One region of the Streptomyces sp. NPDC028314 genome, then DNA from elsewhere that is predicted to be linked to it. Evidence: riboswitches for the same ligand, from Rfam matches in the RefSeq annotation. Region 1 holds a riboswitch; the other holds the start of a gene.
What was found. A riboswitch is a leader RNA that binds a small molecule or an ion and turns the genes downstream of it on or off. The one in region 1 is predicted to bind cobalamin.
Positions count from the first base shown of each region.

Region 2: it holds a riboswitch for cobalamin, as region 1 does, so the genes downstream of both, ACZ4TG_RS02765 (ABC transporter substrate-binding protein) here and ACZ4TG_RS03690 (prenyltransferase/squalene oxidase repeat-containing protein) in region 1, are expected to answer to the same signal.

Region 1 covers NZ_JBVHTP010000001.1:814,558-821,684, forward strand. The annotation lists gene katG (catalase/peroxidase HPI) at 1-114, opposite strand, end outside; gene ACZ4TG_RS03675 (extracellular solute-binding protein) at 393-1,679, opposite strand; gene ACZ4TG_RS03680 (crotonase/enoyl-CoA hydratase family protein) at 2,544-3,353, shown strand; gene ACZ4TG_RS03685 (prenyltransferase/squalene oxidase repeat-containing protein) at 3,543-4,955, opposite strand; cobalamin riboswitch at 5,069-5,197, opposite strand; cobalamin riboswitch at 5,272-5,404, shown strand; gene ACZ4TG_RS03690 (prenyltransferase/squalene oxidase repeat-containing protein) at 5,513-7,127, shown strand, end outside.
Region 2 covers NZ_JBVHTP010000001.1:607,906-615,032, forward strand. The annotation lists gene ACZ4TG_RS02745 (N,N-dimethylformamidase beta subunit family domain-containing protein) at 1-1,044, shown strand, start outside; gene ACZ4TG_RS02750 (VOC family protein) at 1,293-1,679, shown strand; gene ACZ4TG_RS02755 (ABC transporter ATP-binding protein) at 1,690-2,499, opposite strand; gene ACZ4TG_RS02760 (FecCD family ABC transporter permease) at 2,496-3,560, opposite strand; gene ACZ4TG_RS02765 (ABC transporter substrate-binding protein) at 3,524-4,513, opposite strand; cobalamin riboswitch at 4,549-4,689, opposite strand; gene ACZ4TG_RS02770 (hypothetical protein) at 4,716-5,045, opposite strand; gene ACZ4TG_RS02775 (FxLYD domain-containing protein) at 5,091-5,492, opposite strand; gene ACZ4TG_RS02780 (TraR/DksA family transcriptional regulator) at 5,970-6,359, shown strand; tRNA gene ACZ4TG_RS02785 (tRNA-Trp) at 6,465-6,538, opposite strand; gene ACZ4TG_RS02790 (DUF4352 domain-containing protein) at 6,775-7,127, shown strand, end outside.

The sequences.
Region 1 (7,127 bases):
GTGCAGGACCTGGAGGTCCAGCTGATTCGGCCACCAGTCCCGGTTCGTCCTGGGCCGAGTCGGCGCGGGGGTCGGGGAAGGGATTACCGGGTTCTCGCTTTCGCTGCCGGACACGTCGGCCCTTCTTCCTGTCTCAGTGTTCCTTTTGCTGGCTGCTTGCTCGTGACGACTGGTGTCGAGCGCTGTGACCCGCGCCACGGCGCCCGCCGCCGTCCACATGGTCGTGCACCGCGCACCGCACGGTCACGAGAACACGCAGGGCAACCGCGACAGCATTCGCGCGGGAAGTCGTTTTCGTGTCCTGGCGCGAGAAGCGGAAAATATGTGCGGGCCCGGCACGCGCCGGGACCGCGGCCGGTCACCGAAGGGGAACGGGGACGCGCGTGCGGCCCTCAGCTCTTCTTGCCGGCCTCGGCCGCCTTGGCGGCGATGTCCTCCAGGACGGCCTTCGGGTCGCCGGACGGTTCCACGGCGCGGCCGATGTTGCGCTTGATGGTGTCACTGACCGTCACCCAGGACGGGTCGTTCACCGGGTAGAGACGGGCGGTCCGCAGCGCACCGAGGAAGTCCAGATCGGTCTGCCCGAGGCCTCCGCCGGCCGGGGTGCGCGCGGCGGAAGCGGTGGACGGCAGCAGGTGGTAGCGGCCGACGAAGTCCGACAGGTTCTTGTCCTGGTAGACGAATTCCAGGAACGTGCCGATCTCCTCCCGCTTGCCGTTCTTCTTGAACGCCATCATCCAGTCGGCCACGCCCACGGTCGGCGGGCTCTCCGCGGAGCGGAGCGAGTCCGCGACCGGCATGGCGACGGTGCCGACGCCCATGCCCTTCGCGGCCGCCTCGTGGGCGAGCGAGGGGTAGCCGTTGAGCATGCCGACCTCGCCGCGCAGGAAGGCCGCGAAGGCGTCGGCGCGGTTGAGCTGGGACGGCGGGGTGGGCCCGACCAGGCCCGGGGCGACCATGTTGTCCTTGACCCACTGCCAGGTCCGGATGTTCTGGTCGGAGTCCAGGCTGTAGTTGCCGCTGTTGTCGGCGTAGCCGCCGCCGTTGCTGAGCTCCCAGATCAAGGCCTCGGCGTGCGCCTCCTCCGGGCCCAGGGGCATGGCGTACGGGAACTTCACGCCCTTGTCCTTGAGCGCCTTGGCGGCGGACTTGAGCTGGGACCAGGTCTTGGGCGGCTCGGTGATCCCGGCCTTGGCGAAGAGCGCCTCGTTGTAGAACAGGAGACGGCTGCTCGCGACGAAAGGCAGGCCGTAGAGGCGGCTGTTGACGGTCCCCGCCTCTGCGAGGGGCTGCAGGAAGTTCGCCTCGGCGCCGACCGAGAGGATCTCTTCCGCCGAATAGAGCATTCCCTGGGCCGCGAAGTCCGAGTACGAGCCCATGAGCGCCATGTCCGGCGCATGGCCCGCCTTGACCATGCGGGAGACCTCGCGGTCGATGTCGGCCCACGGCAGGAGCTGGACCTGGACCTTGATACCGGGGTGGGCGGCGGTGAAGGCGCCGGTCAGCTTGTCCCAGTAGGCCTTGGAACTGGTGGCCGGGGTGTCGCCGTACTCGGCGGCCACCAGGTGGAGCGTGCCGCTGCCGTCCGCGCCGTCATCCCAGGCACCGCAGGCGGACAGTGGTATCAGCAGGCCGAACACGGCCGCGGTGGCGGCCGTGCCGAATGTCCTTCGTCGCACGGGTGTCTTCCCCTGATCTCGCTCGAATCCCGCTACTGCTCATGGCACATCGGGCCGGGAAGTACCCGGCGGTCCGGTGGCCCGGTGGCCGGAATTCTCGCCTGATGTTGGAGTGGTTGATTCCACTCCCGGCGCATGTGTGGTGGATGACCCAACCGGTGCTCTGCCTGCTGGTGCTTTCCCACATGCGCTCCACGAGGGCGACGCGCGTAGACGGGGGTGGTGCGGTCAGCGGGCGGCCTGCCCGGGGTCTCCTCGAACCAGCGCGCCTTGTAGGCGAGCCCCTTCAGATCCAGTGCCCCAGCCGACTCCTGCCCGGCGCGGGTGAAGAGGCGGACCTTCTCACGCATCGTGGAGTCGCGGTCCTTGCCGCAGGACAGCGGCTCGGCCTCGTCGTCCCGGTACGCGTAACCCACCAGACGCCCGTGGACCTTCCCCGACGTCTCGGGCCATACGTCGGCTCCCGCCGCCCACAGCGTGCGCTCGGCTCGTCCCAGACCAGCGCGTGGTGTCGTGGTCTCCCTGGGGGCTTGCGCCGTGCACGTTCCACACCCGTCCGGCGCACAGAAGGATCACCCGGAGCTTGACCGTTCCCGCAATGGACATGACCACCCGCTCAGCCCAGCAGTCTGCCCGGCGCGCCGCTGCGCCGGTCAACGGAGTTCCTCTCAGAGGCAGTTGCGGGAACCTTTCAGCGGCAGGGCGGCAGCCCGGGGCGGGGTCGTGGTCCGTGATCGCGCACGCCACGACGGAGCCCCGGCCGTCGGGCCGGACGCCGTTCGATGAGCGCGTTCCGGAACGACACCGCGATGAGCCCTCCTCGCCGCTCTGGCCGTCGGGCCGCGGACACGTGAGAATGCCGCCATGACCGACATCCCGGCGGCACCGGAAGAACAGGGCGGCGCGCCCTCCGTCCGCGTCGAGCGTGACGGGCCCGTGACGACCGTGGTGTTGTCGCGGCCCGCCGCGCGGAACGCGGTGGACGGGCCGACGGCCAGGCAACTGGCCGATGCATTCAGGGAGTTCGAGGCGGACGACGACGCCTCGGTCGCGGTGCTGTGGGGCGAGGGCGGTACGTTCTGCGCGGGCGCCGACCTCAAGGCCGTCGGCACCGAACGCGGAAACCGCGTGGAGCCCGACGGCGACGGCCCGATGGGGCCGACCCGGTTGCGCCTGACCAAGCCGGTCATCGCGGCCGTCACCGGCCATGCCGTGGCCGGCGGACTCGAACTGGCCCTGTGGTGCGACCTGCGCGTGGTCGAGGAGGACGCGGTCCTCGGGGTGTTCTGCCGCCGGTGGGGGGTGCCGCTGATCGACGGCGGCACGGTCCGGCTGCCCCGGCTGATCGGCGAGAGCCGCGCCATGGACCTGATCCTGACCGGCCGGCCCGTTCCGGCCGCCGAGGCGTACGCGATCGGGCTCGCGAACCGTCTCGTACCGCCGGGGCGGGCCCGGCACGCGGCGGAGGAACTCGCGCGGGAGATCGCGGCGTTCCCGCAGCTGTGCCTGCGCCACGACCGGCTGTCCGTACGGGAGCAGCACGGGCTGGCGGAGCCCGAGGCGCTGGCCGCCGAGTTGCGGCACGGCATGGTGCCGCTGTCGGCCGGCGAGACCCTCTCGGGTGCCGCGCGCTTCGCGTCCGGGGCGGGACGGCACGGTTCCTTCCACGGCTGAGCCGTCCCCGGCCCGTCCAGGGGGCAGGTCCCGCCAAGCCGGGAGAAGTGGAAGACGGTCGCCCTGATCCGCCCCTCGGCGCGTACACCGGTCCCCCACAGCGGCCGCTGCCGCGGGCGCTCTGACGGCCGGTGCGATCCGAGGCCGGGTGCGGGGCCCGGCGTACGGGGCCCCGCACCCGGAACGGGATCAGGCGCCCCAGCGCAGGGCGATCGTGTCACCCACGTTGATGACCTTCTCGCGCAGCGCACCGGCGAAGGCCGAGCCGTCGACGCTGACCTTCCAGGTGTTCGAGCCGCTGTTGGCCTTGCCGTTGACGGTGGTGATCGTCCCGGTGCCGGAGGACGGGGTCACGCCGGTGACGCAGCCCGACGGGGTGGCGGCGCCGGTCGCGGCGGCCAGTACGTCACCGAGGGTGGTGGTCGTACCGGTCGGGGTGAAGGCCACCGAGCACACCTTGAGGTTGCCCGCGCCGTCGTCGACGCTCAGCGCCAGCTTCGTGGCGGTGCCGGCGGTGAAGGCGGACTGGGCGACCCACTGCGGGGCCCCGGCGGTGACCGGGACCGGCGGGGCCGTGGTGAAGCCGCCGCCGGCGACGGCGCGCAGGGCGTCGATGGAGGAGTAGGCGGACGGGCTGGTGTCGGAGGGCTTGTACTTGAAGCCGCCCGCCGGGTTGTACTGGTTGGCGATCAGGAAGTCGACGGGGGTCTTGCCGAGTCCGGTGAGGAAGTCACCGGACTGCGGGTTGAAGCCGCAGGCGTTGAGGCCGGCGACGCCCCAGCCGTTGGAGCTGGTGTTGACCCCGTAGAGGGAGTTGAAGGCACCGCTGTTGGCGACCAGCGTGCTCTTGAGGAAGTTCTTGGCCTGGACGACGTCCGCGTCGGTGTTGGGGACTCCGGAGGCGCAGAGGGCGGCCATGGCGGCGCCGGTCATGTCGACGTCGCCCGCGGAGTTCAGGACGGTGGGGTTGCCCTCGGCCTTCTGGTAGGTCCAGCCGCCGTCCACGTGCTGGTTGGCGCGGATACGGGTGACCATCGAGTCGGTCAGGGCCTGGGGGATGCGGCTGCCGCCGGCCTGGGTCTTGGCTCCGCCCAGCGAAAGGGCCGCGAAAACGGTGCCGTTGAAGTTCCCGGACGGGCCGAAGTAGCCCGCCTCGGCCGTCTGCCAGTAGGAGTAGATGTTCGCCACGAGGTTGCGCGAGGCCGAGACGCGGGCCGGGTCGATGCCGGCCGCGTACGCGTTGAGGGTGCCGCGCTCGTAGTCCGTGACCACCGGGGAGGCCTGCGGCCAGCCCGCCGTCGACAACAGGTTGCGGTAGACGGTGCGGGCGTTCTTCGTCGTGTCGCCGCCGGGCACCACGTCGACGACGGCCGTACCGGCCGCGGCGAAGGCGCTGAACGCCCACTCGTTGGACAGCCCGGAGCCGGCGTACGAACCGTCCGCCGCCTGGAGCGACTTGAGGTAGGCGACACCGTTCGTCTTGGACGTGGCGATCTGCGCGGGGCTGGAGGTCGCGAAGGCGGGCAGCGCGGTGAGGGCGAAGGCGCCCAGCACGGCGGGCACCGCGAGCGCGAGGCGGCGGGAGGTACGGGGACGGGACATGGCCTGCTCCTGGAATCGGCGGACGCCAGCCGCTCCCCGCGCCGGGCAGCCGTGCGCGAGCACGGCCGGGCATGCCGGGGGGCCGCCGTCCGGAACGCGTGGTACGGCTTCCTGTACTGCATCGCCGTATGGGCATTCGGGCTCGGAGACGGCCCCCGCCGTCCCACACCGCTGCGCGTCAGCTCCGGCTTCGCACCGGATTCCCCCATGTGGCAGCGCAGGACGCTACCCGAGTGATCAAGGGTCCGCCAGCGTCCCGGCGAACCCTCGGGCGGGGACGGGCCGATGAGATGCACGCCACCTTGACGCCCTCACGGGATCCGTGTTGCACTCCGGCTGATAAGTACTCAGCACCAGGGGAAGCCGGTCGAAGTCCGGCGCTGACCCGCAACCGTAGGCCCGGAGCGATCCGGGCGAGTCGGAATGCCTGGCGCAGTGTCATGAAACGAAGAACGCCGTCGCGGACTACGGCGTGGTCGTCCCGCCTCCCCACGGCACCGCCGTGCGGGGGCTCCTCGCCACGTTTCCGGTCCCGTACGGCAGAGACGAGGGCCGCGGTGGGGACCGAACAACAGGCGAAACGGCAGTCGGGGACGAGACGGCGGTTCTTCTCCCTCGTGACCGCGTCCTTCCTGACGCTCGGTGCGGGCGTGGCCTTCCTCACGGTTCCCTCGTCCGCCAATGCCGATCCGATCGAGCAGTGCACGGCCACCACCGGCGCCATCGTCGCCGTGGACTTCGGCCCCTTCGGCGGCAAGGTCGAGCGCGGCTGCGACACCACCCCGACGACCGGCTACGAGCTGCTGCACACGGGCGGCTTCACCACCACCGGCACCGTCCACGACGGTGACGGGTTCATCTGCCGCATAGGCAACGGCTCCTTCAACACCGGTACGCAGTACCCCACTCCGGACAAGGAGGACTGCGTGCTCACCCCGCAGGCCACCGCGTACTGGTCGTACTGGATCGCATCCCCCGGTCAGAAGAACTGGACCTACAGCCCGCTCGGCGCCATGGCGCGCACCCCGAAGCCCGGCGACGTGGACGCCTGGGTCTACGGCGGCACCGACATCGGCGGCACCTCGGGCAAGCCCGCCTTCTCCCCCGACGACGTGCGCGCCGGGGGCAGTGCCCCCTCGCCGGACCCGACCGGACCGACGGGACCCCCGACGGTGCCTCCGGGCGCGGTCGACGTTCCCGCCGCCACCCGCTGGCTCGCCGGACAGCTGACGGACGGGGAGCGCGTCGTCGACGAGGGTGCCACGACCCCGAACCACCTGTTCACGACGGAGGTCGTCTACGCCCTGGCCGGCGCCGATCCCAAGAGCCCGGCCGCCCGGAAGGCCGCCGACTTCCTCGCCACGCCCGCGCAGACGGACGCGTACGCCTACCCGGCCGGCAAGGACGGGATCCCCGACGCCACCGCCGCCGCGCGCCTCGCGCTCGTCGCCGAGGCCACCGGGAAGGATCCCCGCGCCTTCGGCGGCCACGACCTGCTCGGGGACCTCGTCACGTACGTGTGTCCCAGGGACATCGGCGACGGCGAGACGGTCGAAGGCTGCCTCACCAAGGGCGACTTCCGCACCACCGGCCAGTCCGACGCCCAGGCCATGGCCGTCATCGCCCTGCTCAACGGCGGTGTGACGCCCCCCGCCGACGCCGTTCACCGGCTGACCGGCCTCCAGTGCGAGGACGGCGGCTTCACCGGCATCCTCATCCGCTCCGGCGGGTGGTGCGACAGCGACGCCGCCTCCACCGGACTGATCACCCTGGCCCTCAAGCGAGCCGGCGGCCACGACGCGGTGGTCGAGAAGGCCCGGGCCTACCTCAAGAAGTCCCAGCTCCCGACGGGCGCCTGGCCCTCCGCCTCGTACCTGACGACCGGCAGCGCGAACTCCACCGGCTGGGCGGCGCAGGCCCTGCGCGCCCTGGGCGATGCGGGTCACGCGGACGCGGGTGTCTCCTGGCTCTCCAAGCAGCAGCTTCCGCAGGGTGGCTTCGGCTTCGAGGAGGGCGACACCGACCCGCGGCTGTTCGCCACCACCCCGGTCGTGATCGCGGGCGCCGAGAGCGACCTGGTCGCGCTGACCACCAGGCAGCCCGACCCGACGACCCCGCCGACCACACCTCCGACCACTCCGCCCACCACTCCCCCGACCACTCCGCCCACGA
Region 2 (7,127 bases), 210 kb from region 1:
GGGCAGCGCTTGGTCCCGGTCACGGTCCGTTCCTCCGCCTCGACGGGACGTACGGTCGTCGTCAACGCGGTCGCGACCTGGCAGGCGTACAACCGTTGGGGCGGCTACGGCAGCTACGACGGCCCCAGCGGCGGCTACGCCTCGCGCTCCCTCGCCGTGACCTTCGACCGGCCGTACGAGTACGACGACGGCGCGGGCCTGTTCCTGGTGTACGAGGCACCGCTGATCGCCCTCGCCGAGCGGCTCGGCGTCCCTCTCGCCTACGCGACGACCACCGATGTGGCGCGGGAGAAGCGGCTGCTGGAGGGGGCCGCGGCGGTCCTGTCGCTCGGCCACGACGAGTACTGGTCCCCCGAACAGCGGGCGCATTTCACGGCGGCCCGGGACGCGGGCACCAACATCGCGATACTGGGCGCCAACTGCTGCTACCGGCGGATCCGGCTGGAGCCCTCCGACCTGGGCCCGGACCGTACGGTGGTCTGCTACAAGTCCTCCTACGACCAGGACCCCGGTTTCAAGCGCGGCCATCCGGCGACCGTCGACTTCCGCTCGCCTCCCGCCGCCGATCCGGAGAGCTCCCTGCTCGGCGTGATCTACGACGGCTACCCGGTGGACGCCCCGTACGTGGTGACCAACCCCGGTCACTGGCTGTTCGAGGGCGCCGGGGTGAAGGCCGGCGACGGCTTCCCGCACCTGGTGGGCGTGGAGTACGACAAGGTCGACACCGGTTTCCCCACGCCCCGCCCGATGGAGATACTCGCCCACTCCCCCGTGGTGTGCGAGGGCCGGCCCAGCCACCAGGACACGGCGTACTACACGACGGCGAGCGGGGCCGGGGTCTTCGCGACCGGCACGATGCGCTGGGTCGAGGCCCTCGATGCGACGGGGGACGGCCGCGGCGGAGCCAACCACGGCCTCGACGCGCGCTCCGGCGCACTGACCACACGCGTGACGGAGAACCTGCTGCGGGTATTCGCGGCGGGGCCGGCCGGACGGACGCACCCTGCTCAGGACAACGTCAAGGCCGTGTACGGAGGTTCCTGAGCCGGGCCGTTCGTCGGCCGCCGTGCGCCGCCGTCCTCCGCCGACCGCCCGGCTCCGTGTACCGCCGACCGCCCGGCGCCCTGAGCCGCCGTCGGCCATCGTGCGCCGCCGGCGTCCGCCATCGTCCGAATACCGGGTGGTATTCGCCTGGACCGTCCGTTTAGGATCACAGTGACGGCATCGCGTGTCGGTCACCGACCGGGTGAGGCATGGAGGTGCCGTGGCGTGCCTTTCGGAGGCATTCACTCATGTCAGTCCAGCTGAACCACACCATCGTCCACTCGCGTGACAACCGGGAGTTCGCCGAGTTCCTGGCGGACCTCCTCGGTCTGGAGGTCGGGAACGAGTGGGGACCCTTCGTCCCCGTCGAGACCGGCAACGGCGTCACCCTGGATTTCGCGACCGCTCCGGCCGAGTCCATCGCCGCCCAGCACTACGCGTTCCTCGTCTCCGAGGACGTGTTCGACGCGGCTTTCGAAAAGATCAAGTCGGCGGGGATCGCCTACTACGCCGACCCGCACCAGAAGCATCCGGGGGAGATCAACCACAATGACGGGGGCCGCGGCGTCTACTTCCCGGATCCGTCCGGACACGGGATGGAACTGATCACCCGGCCCTACGGCTTCCAGGGGTAGAGCCGCGGCTCTACTCCCGCACGCGTTCCCCGGCCACCGGAAGGTAGACGATGCTCGGCCCGCCGGTGGTCGGGTGGGTGCCGACCCGGGCCCGGACTCCGTACACCTCGGACAGCAACGCCTCGGTGAGGACCTCGGCCGGGGCCCCCGAGGCCACGACCCGTCCGCCTGCCAGCACGTACAGCCGGTCGCAGAAGGACGCGGCCAGGTTGAGGTCGTGCAGGACGAGCAGGCTGGTCGCGGGGAGGGCGCGGACCAGGCCCAGGATCTCCAGCTGGTAGCGGATGTCCAGGTGGTTGGTCGGCTCGTCGAGGGCGAGCAGGCCGGGGTCCTGGACGAGGGCGCGGGCGACCAGGGCGCGCTGGCGTTCGCCGCCGGAGAGTTCATCGAACCGGCGGGCGGCGAAGGCGGCCGCGCCGACGGTCTCCAGGGCCTCGCCGACGCGCCGGGCGTCGTCGGGTCCGTCCTGTTCCCAGAACCGCTTGTGCGGGCTGCGGCCCATGGCGACGACCTCGCGGACCGACAGCCCGAAGGTGCCGGCCGCGTCCTGCGGGACGACCGCCACCCGCCTGGCCCTGTCCTTGACGCCCAGCGACGCCGCGTCGACCCCGTCCAGCAGCACCCGGCCGGAGGCGGGGCGCAGGGTGCCGTAGACACAGCGCAGCAGGGTGGTCTTGCCGCTGCCGTTGGGCCCGACCACTGCGACGGTCTCGCCGGGCCGGGCGGTGAGGTCGATTCCGTGCAGCACCGTCTTGCCTTCGACCTCGTAACGGAGGGCCTCGACGCGGAGTTCCACCGGGCGTCCCGTCAGCAGGCTCATCCGGCCACCCCCTCGGTACGGGTGGACCTGCGCAGCATCCACAGGAAGAACGGCCCGCCGACGAGTGCCGTGACCACGCCGACGGGTATCTCCTGCGGCGCCGCGGCCGTACGGGCCGCCAGATCGGACAGTGTCAGGAACACCGCCCCGCCCAGCGCGGCCACCGGCAGCAGCGCCCGGTGTCCGGCGCCCACCGCCATCCGGGCGGCGTGCGGAACCATCAGCCCGACGAAGCCGATCGCGCCGCTGTAGGCGACCAGCACACCGATGACGAGGGAGGTGAGGACGAACACGGCGGCCCGGAACCGGGCCGTGTCCAGGCCGAGGGTGTGTGCGCCCTCCTCCCCGGCGAGCAGCAGGTCCAGCGGCCGGGCGAGGGCGAGGAGCAGGCCGGTGCCGAGGAGCAGCGCGGCCGTGGGCAGGGCGAGTTCGTCCCAGCGGGCACCGCCCAGCCCGCCGAGGGTCCAGAAGAGGACGCTGCGGATCTGGTCGGGGTGTGCCGCCAGCACCAGCACCAGGCTGGTGAGGGCCGACAGGATGTACTGGACGGCGACCCCGGCCAGGATCAGCCGGCCGGTGGTCATGGTGCCGCCGCGCCGCGCCATCGCGTAGACGGCGACGAGCGCGCCCATGGACCCGGCGAACGCCGCGAGCGGCACGCCCGCCCCGCCCGCGAATCCGAGGGTCCCCGTACCGAAGACGATCACCAGCACGGCCCCGGCCGACGCCCCCGAGGAGGCGCCGAGCAGGAAGGGGTCGGCGAGCTGGTTGCGCACGAGGGCCTGCAGGACGGTGCCCGCCACGGCGAGTCCGGCGCCGACGACGGCGCCGAGCAGCACGCGCGGCATCCTGACGTCCCACACGATCGAGCCGAAGGCCCCGCCGCCCGGTCCGGGGCCCGCGAGCACGATGTCGAGCACCTGGCCGGGGGCGATCCGTACCGGTCCCAGGGCGAGGCCCGCGACGGCGGACGCGATGAGCGCCGCGGCGAGGAGCACGAGGGCGGCCGGGGTACGGCGCGAGCTCACGCGGCGTCGGGGTGCAGCTGGCGGCCCAGGGATTCGACGGCGTCGGGGACGCGTACTCCGAGCACGGCCGAGGACAGCGGCAGCACCACGAACCGCTGGTTCTTGACGGCGGGAACCTGCGCCAGGGCCGGGTCGTTCAACAGGCGCTGCTTCTTGGCCTCGACGGTGGTGCCGCCGTAGTCGAAGATCAGGACGACCTCGGGTGCCCGCTCGATGACCTTCTCCCAGGCGACGTCGCCGAAGGTGTCCTTGAGGTCGGCGAACACGTTCGTCCCCCCGGCGAGGGAGACGATCTCGTTGCCGATGCCGTTGCCTCCCGAGGTGAAGGCGGAGGCCTCGCCCGAGTCGTAGACGAAGACGGACGGCTTGGCCTTGTCCTTCACCCGCGCGGTGACGGCCTCGATGCGGTGCTGCTCGTCCGCGATGAGCTCGGCGCCGCGCTCCGGTACGCCGAAGGTGTGCGCCACTTCGGTGATCTCGGTCTTGAGCTGGTCCAGCCCGACCGGCCCCTGGGTGCAGTACTCCACGCTGAGACGGGAGTTGACGCCGGACCCGGCCAGTCCCTCGCGGTCGCGGCCCTGCGCCTTGTCGAAGGCGCTGGCGTAACCGCCGTACACGAAATCGGGGTTGGCGCCGAGGAGGACCTCCTTGGAGGGGTACTCCTTGGCCAGCACCTTCGTCTTCTCGTACGCGGGCCGGTAGGCGGGCAGGACGGCGTCGTCCAGGTAGGCGGTGCCGACCAGTTTCCGCTCCAGTCCCAGGGCCAGCATGATCTCGGTGGTGTGCTGGTTCAGGGTGACCACGCGCTCGGGCGGGACCTGGTAGGTGGTGCTGACACCGCAGTTGGCGACGGTGTACGGGAACCCGGGCACGGCGCCGGCGCGCGCGGCGGCGTCCTTCCCGCCCGGCGAACCCCCGCAGGCGGCAAGGGGCGCGAGCAGCGCGAGGGGTATGAGCGAGCGCAGAACAGCGCGGGAACGCGGCATGGCGAAGCCTCTCCGGGGGATCCTCGTCCCCGGTCGAAGTGAAGAGGCGGTGCGTCAGTGTCTGACTCCCGGATCCGCGCGGGGCGGATTCCGGTCACAGTGGCGGGACCGCACCGGATTCGCACCGGTTTCCTGTCCTGCACCGCCTGGGAGAACCCTGCCAAGTCTGCCAGACGCCCGGGTGCGGACCGGGCGAGCGCTCTCAGAACCCGTCGGGGTCGGGCGGGGCGGGCAGGTAGACGTGGGGCTCGTCGCCCTCCCAGCTGAGCAGCGGGGTTTCCTCGCCGAGCACGAGTTCGTCGGGGTCCGCCACCCCGGCCCGGCGCAGGAGTTCGATCACGTCCGCGTCACTGTGGGCCAGGCCCAGGACCTGCTCCCGATCCGGGGCCCGGGGCTCCCCCTGCTCCTGGGGCTGGGCCTGCTCTTGGGCCTGCTCCTGGGCCAGGCCCGGGTCCTGCTCCTGGACGCGGATGGTGACCCTCCGGCCGCCCGAGACGGAGATCCGGTGCACGACGATCGGCGCATGCTCCATGCCACCACGATGCGGCGGGAGGTCTCCGGTCGCATCCGGGCCGGGTCAGGAGGCGTAGCGGGTCACGTCCGTGATCCGGCAGCTGATCCTGTCCTGGATCTGCTCCAGCCCCTGCGCCGTGGTCCGCGCGCTCTGCCCCGGCGCGAGGTTGTTCGAGAACGCGGCGGCCTCGCCGAGCCGCTTGTTCGACGCGTCGACGAACTCCACGCTGATGATGTAGCTGCTCGACTTGGAGGACCGGTTGGTGATCAGCAGCTCGGCGCTCCCCCAGCCCGTGTCCGGGTCGAGCTCGCACCCGGTGATCTTCACGTCGCCCGCGGGCCCGGTGGTCGCCGGCCTCTCACCGGCCGACGGGGTGAGCGTCCCCGAGACCGACGGGCTCGGCGGCACGGCCGGGCGCCGGTCGGGTTCTCCTCCGCCGGACACGGTCAGGAGGGCGCCGATCACGCCGATGAGCAGCAGCAGACCAATGGCCCCCAGGCAGGACAGCCCGATGATCCGGCCGGTGCTGCCCTTCCTCGGAGGCGGCGGAGACCCCCACGACGCTCCGGGCGGCTGCGGTGTTCCGTATCCCGGCGGAGGCCGCTGACCCCAGCGGGGAGGCTCCTGTCCCGGCGGTGGCGACTGGTCCGACATGCATCCACCCTGGGGCCGCGGCTTCCCGCGCGCATCCGGACACCGTGCGCCCGGACCGTCGGCCGGCTCCGCCCCATCCGGAACCTCTCCTGTCACATGGCTACCCGCAGACCCGCAGCAGTGCATATGGTGTGGCCCCGGACCATCCCGGGCGCACGCCCCTCCCGGCCTCCCCACGGGAGGGCTGCTGCGTGTCCGCAGGTCAGCGCCGGTCTCTCGGCATTCGGCCGTGGCCACCGCGCTCATGGAGCGCGGAATGCACACCCCCGCCCCGACGTTGTCGCACGCATGAGCGGTACGCCCGATCCTCCCCCTTCCGCTACGGACTTCCCCTCGGTCGTCCGTGAACGGATCGCGGCCGAGCAGGCCTCGACACGTGCGCAGATCGCGGCCTTGAGGCGCGACTTCGACGGCATCGTCGAGGCGAACGCCCTCGTGGCGGTCGACGACGAGCACGATCCGGAAGGGTCCAGCACCGCTTTCGAGCGTGCCCATGTCGCAGCCCTGCTCGCCCAGGCCAACGCGTACCTGGGGGAGCTGGACCACGCACTGGACCGCCTGGAGCAAGGCGTCTACGGGCGGTGTGAGGGGTGCGGCGAGCCGATACCGGAGGCCCGCCTGGAGGTACGCCCGGCGGCGACGACATGCGTACGCTGCGCCGAGGCCGGCCGCGGCTGACCGAAGCCGGGGCGGTGACCTCGACGCCGGGAGATGACGAACGCCCAGCTGGGAAGAGGTCTCCCACCTGGGCGTTCTGCGCATCCACGCTGGTGCTGCTTCTTGCAGGGGCGGCAGGAGTCGAACCTGCGACCTACGGTTTTGGAGACCGTTGCTCTGGCCAGCTGAGCTACACCCCTTCGGCGAGACCAACCATGACATGGCTCGGCCCGAAGATCCACCGAATTCGGTGGTCAACTGGGGGAATTTCCGAGCGCGTACGGGTGCCCCGGAGGTCCGGGCGGCGGCGAGCGGGTCGCCCGAGCCGATCCGTGCCGGGGGCCCGGGCCGGCGGCCCCGCCCACGATCCTCCGCGGGTGGCGCGAGCGCCACCCGCGGAGGATCGTGGGCGGGGGGCAGTGAAGGAGGTGCCGCCATGCGCCGTACGCGGATCACGGGAGCCGCGCGCCGCCTCCGGAGCCCGCTCGCCGCTCTCGTGCTGCTCGCCACCGCCGCACTCGGCGCCGCACCGGCCGGCCACGCCCCCGCCCACTCCGGGCCCGGCGATCCGACCGGCTCCTCCGAGACCGTTTCCCTGGCCGGCACCCGGCCCGGCGAGCGCCTCGACGTCACCCTGACGAAGGTGGCCGACCCCGCGAAGCCGGCGAGCCCGACGGGGCCCGCGCCCGAGGGCGCGGGCCGGCTGGTCGCCGTACAGCTGAAGCTGGAGAACACCGGCACGGCCCCGTACGAGGACTCCCCCGCGCCCGCCGCGCACCTGCTCGACAC